DNA from 2 places in the Arthrobacter sp. NicSoilB4 genome. Region 1 is predicted to be linked to the other one. Evidence: predicted binding sites of a transcription regulator. Region 1 holds the regulator's gene; the other holds the start of a gene.
What was found. Region 1 encodes HrcA, which represses chaperone genes, less so after heat shock. Its sites were predicted from a motif close to TTNGCACTCGNNNNNNNCGAGTGCNAA; they were not measured.
Positions count from the first base shown of each region.

Region 2: a site for HrcA is predicted at 2,305-2,331, ahead of groL (chaperonin GroEL). Genes of this name have one in related genera too.

Region 1 is NZ_AP024653.1:2,167,895-2,175,889, forward strand. Features, by position in the region: gene LDO13_RS09760 (hypothetical protein) at 1-36, shown strand, start outside; gene LDO13_RS09765 (GerMN domain-containing protein) at 24-917, shown strand; gene LDO13_RS09770 (16S rRNA (uracil(1498)-N(3))-methyltransferase) at 961-1,755, opposite strand; gene dnaJ (molecular chaperone DnaJ) at 1,758-2,885, opposite strand; gene hrcA (heat-inducible transcriptional repressor HrcA) at 2,986-3,999, opposite strand; gene LDO13_RS09785 (DUF3097 domain-containing protein) at 4,231-5,079, shown strand; gene LDO13_RS09790 (DUF4870 domain-containing protein) at 5,223-5,642, shown strand; gene hemW (radical SAM family heme chaperone HemW) at 5,762-7,000, opposite strand; gene lepA (translation elongation factor 4) at 7,043-7,995, opposite strand, start outside.
Region 2 is NZ_AP024653.1:683,010-691,004, reverse strand. Features, by position in the region: gene LDO13_RS03260 (ribonuclease HI family protein) at 1-299, opposite strand, end outside; gene groL (chaperonin GroEL) at 483-2,120, opposite strand; gene LDO13_RS03250 (ABC transporter substrate-binding protein) at 2,440-3,702, opposite strand; gene LDO13_RS03245 (cold-shock protein) at 3,813-4,016, opposite strand; gene LDO13_RS03240 (LytR C-terminal domain-containing protein) at 4,256-4,861, opposite strand; gene LDO13_RS03235 (DUF3263 domain-containing protein) at 4,943-5,260, opposite strand; gene LDO13_RS03230 (uracil-DNA glycosylase) at 5,369-6,154, shown strand; gene LDO13_RS03225 (siderophore-interacting protein) at 6,206-7,045, shown strand; gene LDO13_RS03220 (threonine/serine exporter family protein) at 7,207-7,995, opposite strand, start outside.

The DNA.
Region 1 (7,995 bases):
CAGGCGCGCGGATACGACCGCGCATGCTGCTGCTAATGCTGCCTGCGGCGCTGGTCCTGTCCGGCTGCGTGGCCACGCCCCAGTCCGGCATCACGAACTCCAACTCTCCGTCGCAGGTCGTGTCCGCCCAGGCATCGGCGGCGACCACCAGCGCGCCGCTGGAGACGACCCAGGCATCCAACAAGGCGCCGGTCTACTGGATCGGCCGGAGCAATGACAACACGTTCCTCTACCGGGAATTCCGGGATGTCCCGGAACAGGACAACCCGGTCACCCGGGCCCTGCGGGTCATGATGTCGCAGAAGCCGCTCGATCCGGACTTCTTCACTCCCTGGCAGAACCCCAAGAAGCTGGCCACCTCCATTTCGGGCAAGAATGTCATCACCGTCGACATGTCAGCGGACGCTTTCAACAGCAACGTGGATCCCGCCATGGCCGAGCGCGCGGTCCAGCAGCTCGTGTACACCGCGACGGCGGCCGCCGCCAGTGCGGGACTGATCGACTCCGGCCAGCAGATTCAGGTGGTGGTGCTCGTGGACGGCCATACCGACTACGTCGCCTTCAACCACGTCCGCCTCGGCTCCCCGACGTCGCGCAGCGCCGGGATGGTCGCCCCGGTGTGGATCATTGACCCCCAGGAAGGGACTTCAGTCCAGGACGGCGCGGTCAAGGTCTCCGGGCGCAGCACGGCTCCGGGAGGCGAACTCCGGTGGGAGATCCTGCGGATCGACGGCAGCGTCAAGACCAGCTACCTGAACGGGACGGTCACGGCGTCGGCTGAGGCCGGCCAGTCGGGCGCCTTCAGCGTCTCGGTGAATCTTGGACCGGGCAACTACGAGGTCCGGGTGTCCCAGCTGGAGGACGGCAACGCTGCAAAAGACCTGAACATCGATACCCGCGGCTTCACGGTCAAATAGGCACCGCTGCCGAACCAGCATCGACTTTTGAGCTGAACCCGGGCTACCAGCGGCCCAGGATGTCGCTGGCGAGTACTGTCGCTGCGGGACCTGCTGTGGACGAACGCAGCACATGATGTCCCAGCAGGGCCGTCACGGCGCCGGCGTCGCAGAGCCTGGTCACTTCACGCGGGCTGATGCCGCCCTCGGGCCCCACTATCAGCAGTACCTCGCCGCCCGCGCCGGACCCGTCGCCGTCGGACAAGTCACCAGCGGAGTTGGCCGCCTGCCAGGCCTCCAGGACCTGCCGCAGCGGACGCACGGCGTCCTCGTGCAGGATGATGGCGAGATCCGCGGCGGCCACCGCAGCCTGCAGTCCGGCGCCGTCGACGGCGGAGCGGACTTCCGGGATCCACGCACGACGGGCCTGCTTGGCCGCCGCAGTGACGACGGACTGCCACTTGGCGTGGGCCCTCGCCGCACGCTCGGCCTTCCAGCGGACGATCGACCGTTCGGCCTGCCAGGGCACAACCGCGTCGATTCCGAGTTCGGTCGCGGTCTCCGCGGCGAGCTCGTCCCGGTCGCCCTTTGCGAGGGCCTGGACCAGGACGAGCCGGACCGCGGGCCGGGGCTCGTCGGAGAGTTCGGAGCACGTGACCGACAGCTCGTTCGGGGCGACGGCCGCGACGGTGCCGGTCAGGCGCTTGCCGGCGCCGTCGGCGATGTCCACGGCTTCCCCGACGGCAAGGCGCTTCACCGTGACCGCGTGGCGGGCCTCAGGTCCGTCAAGAGTGAAGACGGAGCCGGGAACCAGCCCGTCGAGGGTGCCGGGGGCAGTGAAAAAGACCGGGTTGCTCACCGCTACAGGTTACCGAGCCGGTCCCGGAGCTTCGCGAAAACCCCGCCGCTCGCGGCGAGCTTTCCTTCGGTGAACTGCTCGCCGCGCAGCTTCGCGAGCTGGCGGAGCAGGTCCTCCTGGGCGGCGTCGAGCTTGGCGGGGGTGTCCACCTGGAGGTGGACCTTGAGGTCACCGCGGCCGTAGCCGCGAAGGTGGGTGACGCCGAGTCCGCGCAGCGTGATGACCTCACCGGACTGGGTGCCTGCCTTGACGTCAATCTCCTGCTGGCCGTCGAAGGTGTCGAGGGTGAGTTCAGTGCCCAGCGCTGCCGCCGTCATGGGGATGTTGAGGCTGGCGTGCAGGTCGTCGCCGTCGCGCACGTAGGTGGCGTCGTTGTTGACCCGGATCTCCACGTACAGATCGCCGGCGGGGCCGCCGGCGGGGCCGGCCTCGCCCTGGCCGGAGAGCTGGATGCGGGTGCCGGTGGCAACTCCGGCGGGAACCTTCACCGTCAGGGAGCGCCGGCTGCGGATCCGGCCCTGGCCTGCACATTCGTTGCAGGGGTCCTTGATGACCGTGCCGAAGCCCTCGCAGGAACCACAGGGCGCGGTGGTCATGACCTGGCCGAGGATGGAACGGACGGCGCGCTGGACCTGGCCGCTGCCGCCGCAGATGTCGCAGCGTTCCGGGTGGCTGCCTTCACGGCAGCACGAGCCCTCACAGGTGGGGCAGGTGACAGCCGTGTCGACTTCGAGTTTCTTGTTGACGCCGAACACGGCGTCGCGGAGGTCGATCCGGACGCTGATCAGCGCGTCCTGGCCGCGGCGGACGCGTGAGGCCGGTCCGGCCTGGCCGCCGGCGCCGAAGAAGGTTTCGAAAATGTCCTGGAACGCGAAGCCCTGGCCGGAGTAGCTGCCGCCGCCGAAACCGTTGTCGGTGCCGTTCTCATTGCCGGTGGTGTCGTAGACCCTGCGCTTCTGCGGATCGGACAGCACCTCGTAGGCGTGGGTGACGGCCTTGAACCGGTCCGAGGCGTCATCCCCGGGGTTCACGTCCGGGTGCAGGGTCCGCGCCAGCTTGCGGTAGGCCTTCTTGATTTCTTCGCCCGTAGCTTCGCGGGAGACTCCAAGAACGTCGTAATGGCTGCTCAAAGTTTGTATCTCTTCCTTTTTGTACTGCCGGTGGGGCACTGCCTGTTAGGGGCAAGAAGCCTGGTGTCGGAACGTCGGGACGGGCGTGGTGTGCCGTCCGTCAGGGGCCGAGAATCCTTGAAAGATAGCGGGCCACCGCTCGGACGGCGGCCATGGTGGTGGGATAGTCCATCCGGGTTGGCCCCAGCACGCCGACCTTCGCCGTGGCGTCCGGACCGTAGCCGGTGGCCACCACCGAGGCCTCGGCGAGTCCGACATACGGGTTCTCCCGGCCGATGCTGACCGTCACCCCCCGCGGGTCCGCCGCCATGTCACTCAGCAGGCGGAGCATAACCACTTGTTCCTCGAGGGCTTCCAGCACCGGTCCGATGCTCAGCGGGAAGTCCACGTTGGAGCGGGCGAGGTTGGCGGTTCCGGCCATGACCATACGCTCTTCGCGGCTGCTCGTGGCCAGCGCCTCGAGGCCGCGGGCCAGCGCCTGCGCCGCGCCGCGCCGCGCGGGCGGGCAACTGCCGACCACGGACTGCAACGACTGCGGCAACAAGTTCAGCGGCGTCCCGGACAGGCCGCTGAGGAAGCGCGTGCGGAGTTCGGCCAGGGCCTCGTCGCCGAAGTCCTGCCCCACGTCAATGACCCGCTGTTCCACTTTGCCGGTGTCGGCGATCAGCACGATAAGCACCTTGCGGGGCGCCAACAGGACGAATTCGATGTGCCTTACCTTGGCCCGGCTGAGATGCGGATACTGCACGACGGCGACCTGGTTGGTCAGGTGCGCGAGCAGCCGGACGGTTCGGTCCAGGACGTCGTCGAGGTCGTCGGAGCCTTCCAGCAGGGCCTGGATGGCGCGGCGTTCTGCCGGTGAGAGCGGCTTGACCGCCGAAATCTGGTCCACGAAGAGCCGGTAGCCCTTGTCGGTGGGGATGCGTCCGGCACTCGTGTGCGGGGCCGTGATGAGGCCCTCATCCTCCAGGGCCGCCATGTCATTGCGGATCGTGGCGCTGGAGACGCCCAGATGGTGCCGCTCCACGAGGGCTTTGGAGCCGACGGGTTCCCGTGAATGGACGTAGTCCTCCACGATGGCGCGCAGCACTTCGAGTTTGCGTGGTTCGCTCACGCTCCACCTCCATTCGACTGTCCCGCATCCGGTGCCGCCGTTCGCCGACCGCACCGCACGCTCTGCTGGCACACGGCCTGTCGGTTAGCACTCGACATGCCTAAGTGCTAACCAGTCTAATATGAGTCGCCGCGTTGTTAGCATTGGATTCGCTCCGGGCGTTCTTCCCGGGGCAGGTGTTTTCGGGCACAGCCCGCCGTAGCAATCCAATCGCAAAGCAGTGTGGAACCGATGTCGTACCAGAACTGGGGCCCGCAGGACCTGTCCGCCCCCGCCAAGACGCAACTGCCGGAAGTGCCGGTGGAGCGCGGAATGGTCCTCGAAGATGTGCAGTCGGGCTGGGTGGGCGCCGTGACCCGGGTGGAGAAGTCCGGCGGGATGCACGTCGTCGCCCTGGAGGACCGCCGCGGCAAGTCCCGGTCCTTCCGGCTCGGCTTCGGCTTCCTGCTGGACGGACAGCCGATCCGGCTGATGCCGCCGGCCCCCCGGGGCGCCGCGGCTGCCGCCGGCAGCAGAACAGCCTCCGGCTCCGTCCGTGTGGCGGGCCAGCGTGCCCAGGTCGCCAAGGCGAGCCGGATCTGGGTGGAAGGCAAGCACGACGCCGAACTCGTCGAGAAGGTCTGGGGCGACGATCTCCGGGTGGAGGGCATCGTCGTCGAGCCGCTGCACGGCATCGACGACCTCGCCGGAGCCGTGGCCGCTTTCCGGCCCGGCCCCGGGCGCCGGCTCGGCGTCCTGGTGGACCATCTGGTTCCCGATTCCAAGGAATCCCGGATCGCGGACGCCGTTATGGCATCCCCCGGCGCGGCCGGCAACGTGCTGATCGTCGGGCACCCCTATGTGGATGTCTGGCAGGCGATCCGGCCCGCCGTGCTGGGGATCGAGAAGTGGCCGGTGATTCCCCGCGGCGTGGACTGGAAGACGGGCATCCTGATGGCTTTCGGCTGGCCGCACAGCACCAAGGAGGACATCGGCCTGGGCTGGCAGAAACTCCTCGGCGCGGTCCGCAGCTACGCCGACCTGGAACCCTCCCTGCTGGGCCGGGTGGAAGAGGTCATCGACTTCCTCACCGTTCCCTGAGGAGCCTGCCCTGGCGCCGCCGCCAGCGGGCCGATCCTCCATTCCGCGCCGAACCAAGTATTCTTGGAACGGCGGCTGCGCTCCCGGCGCGGCCCTGGCACCCCCAGGCACCAACGCACCACCGCAATCCGAAGGACGACACCGTGGCAGATGACGCACGCGAACACACCGGCAACCAGGCCGGCCATGGCCAGCCCCCGTACCATGGCGTTCCCGCAAATGCACTGCCCCTGACGGCAAGCGAGGACCGGCAGTGGGCCACGCTGGCTCACTTCGGCGGCATCCTCGGCTGCGTTCCCTCGCTGCTGATCTACCTGATCTTCAAGGACCGCGGCCCGTTCACGGCGCAAGAGTCCAAGGAAGCCCTGAACTTCACGCTGCCGCCCACGATCGCGGCCGTGCTGTGCAACCTGCTGGTCTTCGTGCCGGTGGTGGGCAACATCTTCGCTGTCCTCGCCACGGTCATCTGGATCGCCGTCACCTGCTTCTCGGTCGCGGCCGGCATCCACGTCAACCGCGGCCAGCCGCACCGCTACGAGTTCAACCTCCGCTGGATCAAGTAGCCCTCCAGCCGGTCCCAGGCAGACGGTCCCGAAATCCCGGACCGAAGCAGGAAAGCCGGCCGCTGCCCTCAGGGCGGCGGCCGGCTTTTTCAGCTTGGTCGGGCAGGATCTTGCGGACCCTAGTCCGGCAAAATCCTGCGGACGACGGCGTCTGCGAGCAGCCGGCCCTTGAGGGTCAGCACGAGGCTGCCGTGGAACGCCGCCACGGGATCAATCAGGCTGTCGGCGATAAGCCCGGCGACGGCGTGCCGCCCGGTGTCACCGAGTCCGCCGAGGCTGCTGATGTCCAGCCCGGAATTCAGGCGGGCCTCCAGCATGACGCGCTCGACGTTGCGGGTCTGCGAATCGAGGGTCTCCCGGCCTGCTGCCGGCGAAAGCCCCGATCCCAGCCGGTTGGCATAGGCCGTGGGGTGCTTGACGTTCCACCAGCGCACGCCGCCCATGTGGGAGTGCGCGCCCGGGCCGATCCCCCACCAGTCATCGCCACGCCAGTAGGCAAGGTTGTGCCGGCAGGCCTGCTCCGGGGTGCGGGACCAGTTGCTGACCTCGTACCAGGACAGTCCGGCCGCCGAGATGAGTTCGTCGGCGAGTTCGTATTTGTCTGCGTGGTCGTCGTCGTCGATCCCCGGGACTTCGCCGCGGCGGATCTGCGCGGCGAGCTTGGTGCCCTCCTCGACGATCAGCGCGTAGGCGCTGATGTGGTCCGGCTGGTAGGACAGCGCGGTCTCCAAGGAGTAACGCCAGTCAGCCAGAGACTCCCCCGGCGTCCCGTAAATCAGGTCGAGGCTGACGGCCAGGCCCGCCTCACGGGCCCACCGGACCGCCTGGGGCACCCGGCTGGGCGTGTGCGTGCGGTCCAGGACCTTCAGAACGTGCGGCACTGCGGACTGCATGCCAAAGGAGACGCGGGTGAAGCCGGCGTCGGCCAGCAGCTGCAGGGAATCGGGCGTAACCGAGTCCGGGTTCGCTTCCGTGGTGACCTCGGCGCCGGGTTCGAGGCCCCAGGCTCCTATGGCGGCGGTGAGGATCCTGGCCAGGTCTCCGGCCGGGAGGAGCGTGGGTGTCCCGCCGCCGAAGAAAACCGTGCTGAGCGGACGTGCCGGCAGGCCGCTGGTCTTCAGAACGGCTGCCGCGAAGTCGACCTCCGCGACGGCGGTGCCGGCGTAGGCGTCCTGGGACGCCCCGCCGCCGAGTTCCGTGGCCGTGTAGGTGTTGAAGTCGCAGTAGCCGCAGCGCACAGCGCAGAACGGGATATGGACGTACAGCCCGAAGGCCCTGGATGCGGCGCCTTCGAGCGCCTGCCCGGGCAGCAGCCCGTCCGACGGCGCCGGGTCGCCCAGCGGAAGGGCGCTAGGCACGGTCGGGTCCGGCAAGCATTGGGACAGTTATCACGGGCACCGCTACTTCTTGGCCTTGTCCTTGGACTCGTCCGTGGTGAGGGCGGCAATAAACGCTTCCTGGGGAACCTCAACGCGGCCCACCATCTTCATGCGCTTCTTGCCTTCTTTTTGCTTCTCCAGCAGTTTTCGCTTGCGGGAAATGTCGCCGCCGTAGCACTTGGCGAGCACGTCCTTGCGGATGGCGCGGATGCTTTCCCGGGCGATGATCCGGGAGCCGATGGCAGCCTGGATGGGCACCTCGAACTGCTGGCGCGGAATGAGCTCGCGGAGCTTGGTGGTCATCATCACACCGTAGGTGTAGGCCTTGTCACGGTGCGTGATGGCGGAGAAGGCATCAACCTGTTCGCCCTGGAGCATAATGTCCACCTTGACGAGGTCGGCCACCTGGTCGCCGTCGGCTTTCCAGTCCAGCGAGCCGTAGCCGCGGGTCTTGGACTTGAGGATGTCGAAGAAGTCGAAGACGATTTCGGCCAGCGGCAGCCGGTACCGGATTTCAACCCGGTCCTCGGACAGGTAGTCCATCCCGCCCATGACGCCGCGCCGGCTCTGGCACAGTTCCATGATGGCGCCGACAAATTCGTTCGGCGCCAGGATGGTCGCGGCCACCATCGGCTCGCGGACCTCCGCGACCTTGCCCGTGGGGTACTCGCTGGGGTTGGTGACGTGGACGACCTTCTTGTCCTCCAGCGTCACCTCGTACTCCACGTTGGGGGCGGTGGAGATCAGGTCCAGGTTGTATTCGCGTTCGAGCCGCTCACGCGTGATTTCCAGGTGCAGCAGCCCCAGGAAACCCACGCGGAAGCCGAAGCCCAGGGCGGCCGATGTCTCCGGCTCGTAGACGAGCGCGGCGTCGTTGAGCATCAGCTTCTCCAACGCATCGCGGAGCACGGGATAGTCCGTGCCGTCCAGGGGGTACAGGCCGGAGAAGACCATCGGCTTGGCGTCCGCATAGC
Region 2 (7,995 bases), 1.5 Mb from region 1:
AGCTCGACATTCATGACCGGCTTGCCGTCGGACTTGCGCCACCCCTTCCGCTTCCAGCCCGGCATCCATTTGGTGACGGAGTTGATGACGTACTGGCTGTCGCAGAGGATGTGCAGGTCTTCGCCCGGCAGATGCGCGGTGGAGCGGAACAAATCCAGCACGGCCATGAGCTCGCCCATGTTGTTGGTGCCGTGCGGCCATCCCCCGGCTCGCCAGCAGTCGTCGTTCACGTACCAGGCCCATCCGGCCGGGCCGGGATTTCCTAAAGCCGAACCGTCGGCTGCCGCTGTAATCGTCACTGCACCATCCTGCCAGACCTCCGCCCCCACAAATGCCCCGCTGCCACTGCGCCACCGGCTCCGCCCCTTTCACGAGGCCCAACGCCGACGGCGGCCCCACCCGAAGGAGGGACCGCCGTCGTTTTGTACTAGACGTTCAGTGCTGATTGCTCAGCGACATCCAGTGCTGCTTGCTATGCGCGGTTAGAAACCGCCCATGCCGCCCATGCCGCCCATGTCGTCGCCGCCGCCCATCGGGGCGCCAGCCTTCTCGGGCTTGTCGGCCACAACGGCCTCGGTGGTGAGGAACAGGCCGGCGATGGACGCCGCGTTCTGCAGGGCAGAGCGGGTGACCTTGACCGGATCGTTGATGCCGGCAGCCAGCAGGTCGACGTACTCGCCGGTGGCGGCGTTCAGGCCGTGGCCTGCGGGCAGGCCGCGGACCTTGTCCACCACAACGCCCGGCTCGAGGCCGGCGTTGAAGGCGATCTGCTTCAGCGGGGCGTCGATGGCGACGCGGACGATGTTCGCACCCGTTGCCTCGTCGCCGTCGAGCTGCAGGTTGGCGAACGCCTTGGCACCGGCCTGGATCAGGGCAACGCCACCGCCGGCGACGATGCCCTCTTCGACAGCAGCCTTGGCGTTGCGGACGGCGTCCTCAATGCGGTGCTTGCGTTCCTTGAGTTCAACTTCGGTTGCGGCACCGGCCTTGATGACTGCAACGCCGCCGGCCAGCTTGGCCAGGCGCTCCTGCAGCTTCTCGCGGTCGTAGTCCGAATCGGAGTTCTCGATCTCGGCGCGGATCTGGGAAACGCGGCCGGCGATCTGGTCTGCGTCGCCTGCGCCCTCGACGATGGTGGTCTCGTCCTTGGTCACAACGACCTTGCGGGCGCGGCCCAGGAGTTCGAGTCCGGCGGTCTCCAGCTTGAGGCCGACTTCCTCGGAGATGACCTGGCCACCGGTGAGGATGGCGATGTCCGCGAGCTGCGCCTTGCGGCGGTCGCCGAAGCCCGGAGCCTTGACGGCGACGGACTTGAAGGTGCCACGGATCTTGTTGACGATGAGCGTGGCCAGGGCCTCGCCCTCGATGTCTTCGGCAATGATCAGCAGCGGCTTGGAGGACTGCATGACCTTTTCGAGGACAGCAACCAGTTCCTTGACGTTGGAGATCTTGGAGTTGACGATCAGGATGTACGGATCCTCGAGGACCGTTTCCTGGCGCTCAGCGTCGGTGACGAAGTAAGCGGAGATGTAACCCTTGTCGAAGCGCATGCCTTCGGTGAGTTCCAGCTCCAGGCCGAAGGTGTTGGACTCCTCGACGGTGATGACGCCTTCCTTGCCGACCTTATCCAGGGCCTCGGCAATCAGGGCGCCAATCTCGTTGTCACCGGCAGAGATGGACGCGGTGGCGGCAATCTCTTCCTTGGTTTCGATTTCCTTGGCGGAGGCCAGGAGTTCGCGGGTGACAGCCTCGACGGCCTTCTCGATGCCGCGCTTGAGGGACAGGGGATCAGCGCCGGCCGCGACGTTGCGCAGGCCTTCCTTGACCAGGGCCTGTGCCAGCACGGTGGCGGTGGTGGTGCCGTCGCCGGCGACGTCGTCCGTCTTCTTGGCAACTTCCTTGACCAGCTCGGCGCCGATCTTCTCGTAAGGATCGTCCAGCTCGATCTCCTTGGCGATGGAAACACCATCGTTGGTGATCGTGGGGGCGCCCCACTTCTTTTCGAGGACGACGTTGCGTCCACGCGGGCCGAGGGTGACCTTGACGGCGTCGGCGAGGATGTTCAGGCCCCGCTCAAGACCGCGGCGTGCCTCTTCATCAAATGCAATGATCTTGGCCATAACGGCAGTAGTCCTTTCGGGACAGTCGTTAAGAATGAACCTTCGCTGCGGTGCCCGCGACGGACGATCCCTGGCCCGGCGGCCTCTGTATGCCGTTGGGCCCGGGATCTCACCCCAGCCAGGTGTTTCTTTCGCTCCAGGATCGGCTGCTTCAACTCCGCTGCCGGGCGAACCGGGCGTCGTTTTAGCAGTCAATACGCGGGAGTGCTAACTCAATAATTAGCACTCCCCCGGGGAGAGTGCAAGCAGTGGCCGCGCAGGATGACCCACCATCGGCATGCTGGCGGCACTCCGGCAAGGCTCAATACGCTACGGGCGATTAAGACCCGCTGCTGCTGGCAGTTTCGTTGCCGCTCATCGTCGCGGTGTTGTCCGGGCCGTAGGTGTAGACAACATAGTTTGCGGAGCTGACGTCTCCATTCGAATCGAAGCCCACCGGCCCGGATTCCCCATCGTAGTCGGGGCGCTTGCCCGCCCGGATGGAGTCGAGGCATTCCTGGTAGCTCTTGCATACCGCGGCTTCGCCTGACGGCGCACTGTTGCCTGACGTCTGGGCTGTTCCGCCCGAGACGGCGATCAGGCTGGCCGCAATGGACGTTCCGGCGTCGTCCTGGGCCGCGGCCGCGGCAATGGCGGCAAGGTTGACGGCGTCGTACGTCTCTGCGGCGAATGTCATGTCCTTGAGTCCCGGATCCACGGCAACCAGCTCGCCCTGGAAGTGGGCGGAGGCAAAGGTCCCCGGCAGGATCCCCCGCGCGCCGTCGAGGGCCCTGGAGCCGAGGCCCGAACCGTACTGGCTGACCGCCCCGTCGCTGAGGATGAGCTTCTTGCCGGCCAGGCCTGCGTTGTTCAGCTCGGCGATGGCGCCCTGGGCGCCCGCGCGGGAAACCAGCACGACGGCGTCGGGAGCCGCTGCTTTCGCCGCGGCAGCAGCCGTCTGTGCCTGGCCTGGGGCGAACCCGGCCACGACGAGGGGCCCAACGCCGCACGCCTTGGCCGCGGCGGCCACCGCGTTAGACACGTCTTTGCCGTAGGTGCCTTCCTCATACACAACCGCGATGGTCGCCGCGCCGCTGTCCTTGGCGAGCTTGACGAGAACGGGGGCCTGGGCGATGTCGGCTGCCGAAGTGCGGAAATAGTAGCCGTTGCTCTCGTATCTGCTGAGCCCGCCGGCGGAGTTCGCGGGGGAAATGATGGCCACCTTGGCGTTGGACAGGACGTCGATGGCGGCGGGCGCCCGGCTGGAGTCCGTCGGACCGATGACGACGTCGGCTTTGGCGGCAACTAACGCTTTGGCCTGCGCCGCGGTGTCACCGCTGACGGTCGCCGGGAGAAGCTCCACCGGTTTGCCCTTGTGGCCGCCTGCGGCATTGATTTCCTTGACAGCGAGCTTCGCTGCGGCGAGCTGGGGGGCGTTGAGGAAGTCCTGCGGGCCAGTGTTGTCAAGGATGAGTCCGATTCGCAGGGTTCCGTCGCCGCTCGCGTCGGCCTGCCCGACGCGGGCGCCCCCCGCCGGCCCCAGGCACGCGGTGGTGGCCAGGACGGCAACGGCCGCCACCGCCAGGGCCCGGGCCCGCCGCAGGGCCACCGCCCGGGTGCGGACCGTGTTGCGGATCGTGCTGCCGGCGGACTGCCGGCCGGAAGTCGTTTCGGCAGGGTCCTGCGACACCTGTGCTCCGGCGGAGAAGACCACTAGGCGGGCCGGACGCTTTCGGCCTGCGGGCCCTTTTCGCCTTCGCCGATTTCGAGTTCCACCCGCTGCCCCTCATCCAGGGCGCGGTAGCCCTCGCCCGCGATCGCTGACCAGTGCACGAAGACATCAGCGCCGGAATCGTCCACGGTGATGAAGCCGTAGCCCTTTTCGGCGTTGAACCACTTGACGGTTCCCAGTGCCATGATGTCCACACTTTCAATCGGCTTGGGCGGCCCACCACAATGTGCGCCGCGGGATGCGAACCGCAGAATGCTTACCGCAGAATGCGACCCGCAGAATGCTTACCGCAGAATGCACGACTCAGGTGCCGTCCGCGGGATGCAAAAGTTGTCCGCAAGTACTCTATCCACACCCTCCCGCCAGCGCGCAGGGAGCCGGCGGGTCGCTGCGGGAATAGTTATTCAGGCGTAACCGGAAGGGGCTACTGGAAACCGGGCCCCAGCACCACAACGAGCGGCATCTGGAATTCGGCCGAGTCCACTACGGTCTGGATACCGAGGAGTTTGCCCAGGGCCTCGGCATTGCTCTTCTGCGCGGCGCCGCTGTAGAAGACGACCGAACGCTTCTGGGGCGCGCCTCCCCAGTTTCCAAGCGTGCCGAGGGTCCAGCCGGCGGTGGAGACCGTTCCGCCAACGCGGTTCGCCAGCCCCGCGGTGGTGGTGCCGTTGAAGATCGCCACCGGCTGTGTCTTGTCGACGGCGGCTGCGGTCGGCGTCGGTGTCGCGGAGGGGGTGGCAGACGCGGAGGGTGTCGCGCTGGGAGCCTGACTGGAGGCTGTCGGGGCGGGTGACGCGGCGGCGCTGCTGCCGCCTTGCTCGGCCGATACCGCCACAGTGTTTCCGCCGGAGGAAAATCCGAGCTTCGGCAGGATCAGGAAGGCCACGAGGCCGACAGCCAGGGCCGCGGCGCCGACGGCCAGGATGGGTGCCAGACGGCGGCGGCTGGAGGCGGCGACGGCCCGGTGGACACCCTGGCGAGTGGAGGTCTCCGGGACCCGGTCAAATTCATCCCGAGCGTATTTGGTCATGGTAAAACGACGTCCTTGCTGATTTCTGACGAATTGTCCACGCCGACCCTACCGCGGGATTCCGCGCATCCGGCTGTGCTTTTACGCGTCTGAGCCCAAGCGGCGAGCAGTGCGCGCACGTTGGCGTGACGTACGTAGTCTACGCAATCTCTTCACCAACATGGGATCGTGGGCCAGCGCATCCTCGGTGTCGATGAGGGCATTGAGGATCTGGTAGTAGTGCGTGGCGGAGAGGTCGAAGAGCTCGCGGATGGCCTGCTCCTTCGCGCCGGCGTACTTCCACCATTGCCGTTCCAGCGCCAGCATCTGCTGGTCCCGGCCGCTCAGCGGCGACTCGTCGCGGACATCCGCGGCAACGGACTCAGCCGTCGAAAGGTGCTCTTGCGCTTGTTCGGCCACGACACACTCCCTGCTCGTTCCGGCACTGCTGGTTCCGGTGAAAAGTCCTCCCCCATGCTACGGGCGAATAACAGGCTTGTCATTCGCCGCCCTGCGAGAATGGGCCTTGTGCCGAACTCCGATTCCCTTGATTCCGATGCCCTGTTCGAGCTGGAGCCCCCGGCGGCCGAGGCTGCCGGCTTCGCCGAGCTGGCCGACAGGCCGTTGGATGAGCTCGTGGCTCCCGGCTGGGCCGAGGCACTGGCGCCGGTCGAAGGGCAGTTGCGGGGTGTCCTGGCTTTCCTCGGCGGGGAGGTTGCCGGTGGCCACGCGGTCCTGCCGCCGCCGTCGAACATCCTGCGGGCCTTCCGGCAGCCGATGGCGGATGTCCGTGTGCTGATCGTGGGCCAAGACCCGTATCCGACGCCGGGCCACGCCGTGGGGCTGTCCTTCGCCGTGGACGGAGCCACCCGGCCCATCCCGCGGAGCCTTGCAAATATCTACAAGGAACTCGACGCCGATCTAGGGCTGCCGCCGCGGATCCACGGCGACCTCAGCAGCTGGGCGGACCAGGGTGTGCTGCTGCTCAACCGAGTCCTCAGCGTCCGGGCAGGGGCGGCTGGCTCGCACCGGAACAAGGGGTGGGAAGCAGTCACGGCGGCGGCGATCAGCGCCCTGGCGAACCGCTGCACCGAGAGCGGTGCAGCCGCGCCACTCGTGGCAATCCTATGGGGCAAGGACGCCGAGACCGTACGCCCGTTGCTGGGTGCCACCCCGGTGATCACCAGCCCCCATCCGAGCCCGCTCTCGGCCGCGCGCGGCTTCTTCGGCTCCCGGCCGTTTAGCCGCACCAATACGCTGCTTCAGCAGCAGGGCGACGGCACGGTGGATTGGGAACTGCCCCCGCTTCCCTAGCCGGCGTCACAGTCAGGGTCCGGCTCAACCTTCTTGGCTAGGCTTGGTCCCATGACATCAGTGCCCGCCGCCACCTCGGCCACCCGGAATTCCCGCCCGCAGACCAATCTCACCGTCCTGCGGCGCGAGCAGCTCTCTCCGCACATGGTCCGGATCATTGCGGGCGGCCCGGGCTTCGCCGGCTACGCCAACAACGCCTTCGTGGACCGCTACGTCAAGATCGTGTTCCCGCAGCCGGGAGTCGCCTACCCGGAACCGCTGGACCTATGGGAGATCCGGGAGTCCATGCCGCGGGAGCAGTGGCCGCACACCCGGACGTACACCGTTCGCTGGGTCGACGAGGCAGCAGGGGAACTCGCTATCGACTTCGTGATCCACGGGGATGAAGGGCTGGCCGGACCTTGGGCCGCGTCCGCCCAGCCCGGCGACGCGTTGGTGTTCACCGGCCCGGGCGGCGGGTTCAATCCGGATCCGGCCGCTGACTGGTACCTGTTTGCGGGCGACGAGTCCGCGCTGCCGGCCATTGCCGCCTCGATCGAATCGTTGCCGGCGGACGCCCGCGGCATCGCCTTCCTCGAGGTGGACGGCGACGCCGACATTCAGGCGATTGCCTCGCCGGACGGCGTCGAACTGCGCTGGCTTTTGCGCGGCGGCGTTCCGGCCGGGGGCAGCGACCTGCTGGTCACCGCGGTGCGCGACGCCAAGTGGCCCGAGGGCCGGGTGCAGGTCTTTGCGCACGGCGAGCGCGGCTACATGAAAAGCCTGCGGGAAGTGCTTTACGTGCAGCACAGGCTCGAACGCTCACAGGTCTCACTGTCCGGCTACTGGGCGAAGGGCCGGGTGGAGGACGACTTCCAGGCCGAGAAGAAGCTCCCCGTCGGACAGATTTAGCAGCAAGATCTGACGGCACGACCTACCGGCGCCGCGGAGTTTCCCCATCTTCGCCCCACCGTCGCCGGGACACACCGGCGCGGAGGACTGACTCGCCGTGGTGCACCCGCAAAGGTGGGGAAACCCGGCGCCTGGCGGCCGGAGGGGCTGTCCTCGCGGAGCTAGCGGCGCCGCGCCCGGCGTCGTTCGTTGCTGGCCTGGCCGCGGGTCAGGGGCCGGGCGAGAGTGTCACCGAGCACGATGCCGGCCGCGACGCCCATCACAATGGCACCGGCATTGAGCATGCCCCCCGCGCCCAGCAGGATTTCCGATTCCTCGATGGTCAATACATACATGGAACGGAATATGGTGAGTCCGGGCAACAGGATCAGGGCGGCCGGAACGGCCACCACCAGCTGAGGGGCTCCCATCCGGAGCGCCACCACCCGGCCCAGCAGGCCGATGACGACGGCGGCCACGGCCGGTGAAAAACGCTGGCCGATGCCCAGGTTCTCGGCTCCGATCAGGACCAGATAGCCCACCACGCCCACGGCCGCTGTCGGCAGCAGCAGGGTCCAGCTGGTCTGTTCGGTGATGCCGATCATGAGCACCGCGATGGCGATCAGCAGGATCACCACCCACAAGGGATACGTCGGCGGGAATGTTTTGGTGACGTCAATGGATTCCATCGCCATCATGGCCCCCACCACAAATCCCACTGCGATGCCGGCCACGAGCGCACCGAAGGTCAGCATGGTGGACAGGAACCGGCCGGCCGCCGTGACCGGGAAGCCGTTGATGGCATCCTGGACCGAGGAGACCAGCCGCCCGGTCGGCAGGAGCAGCAGGATGCCGCCCACCACCACGATCTCTGGGGCGATCTGGATGCCTACCACGCTGCCGAACCGCCAGAGCAGCAGCGCGATGAAGGTGACCAGGAAGGAGCATGAAGCCGTGATGAAGAAGTCCGG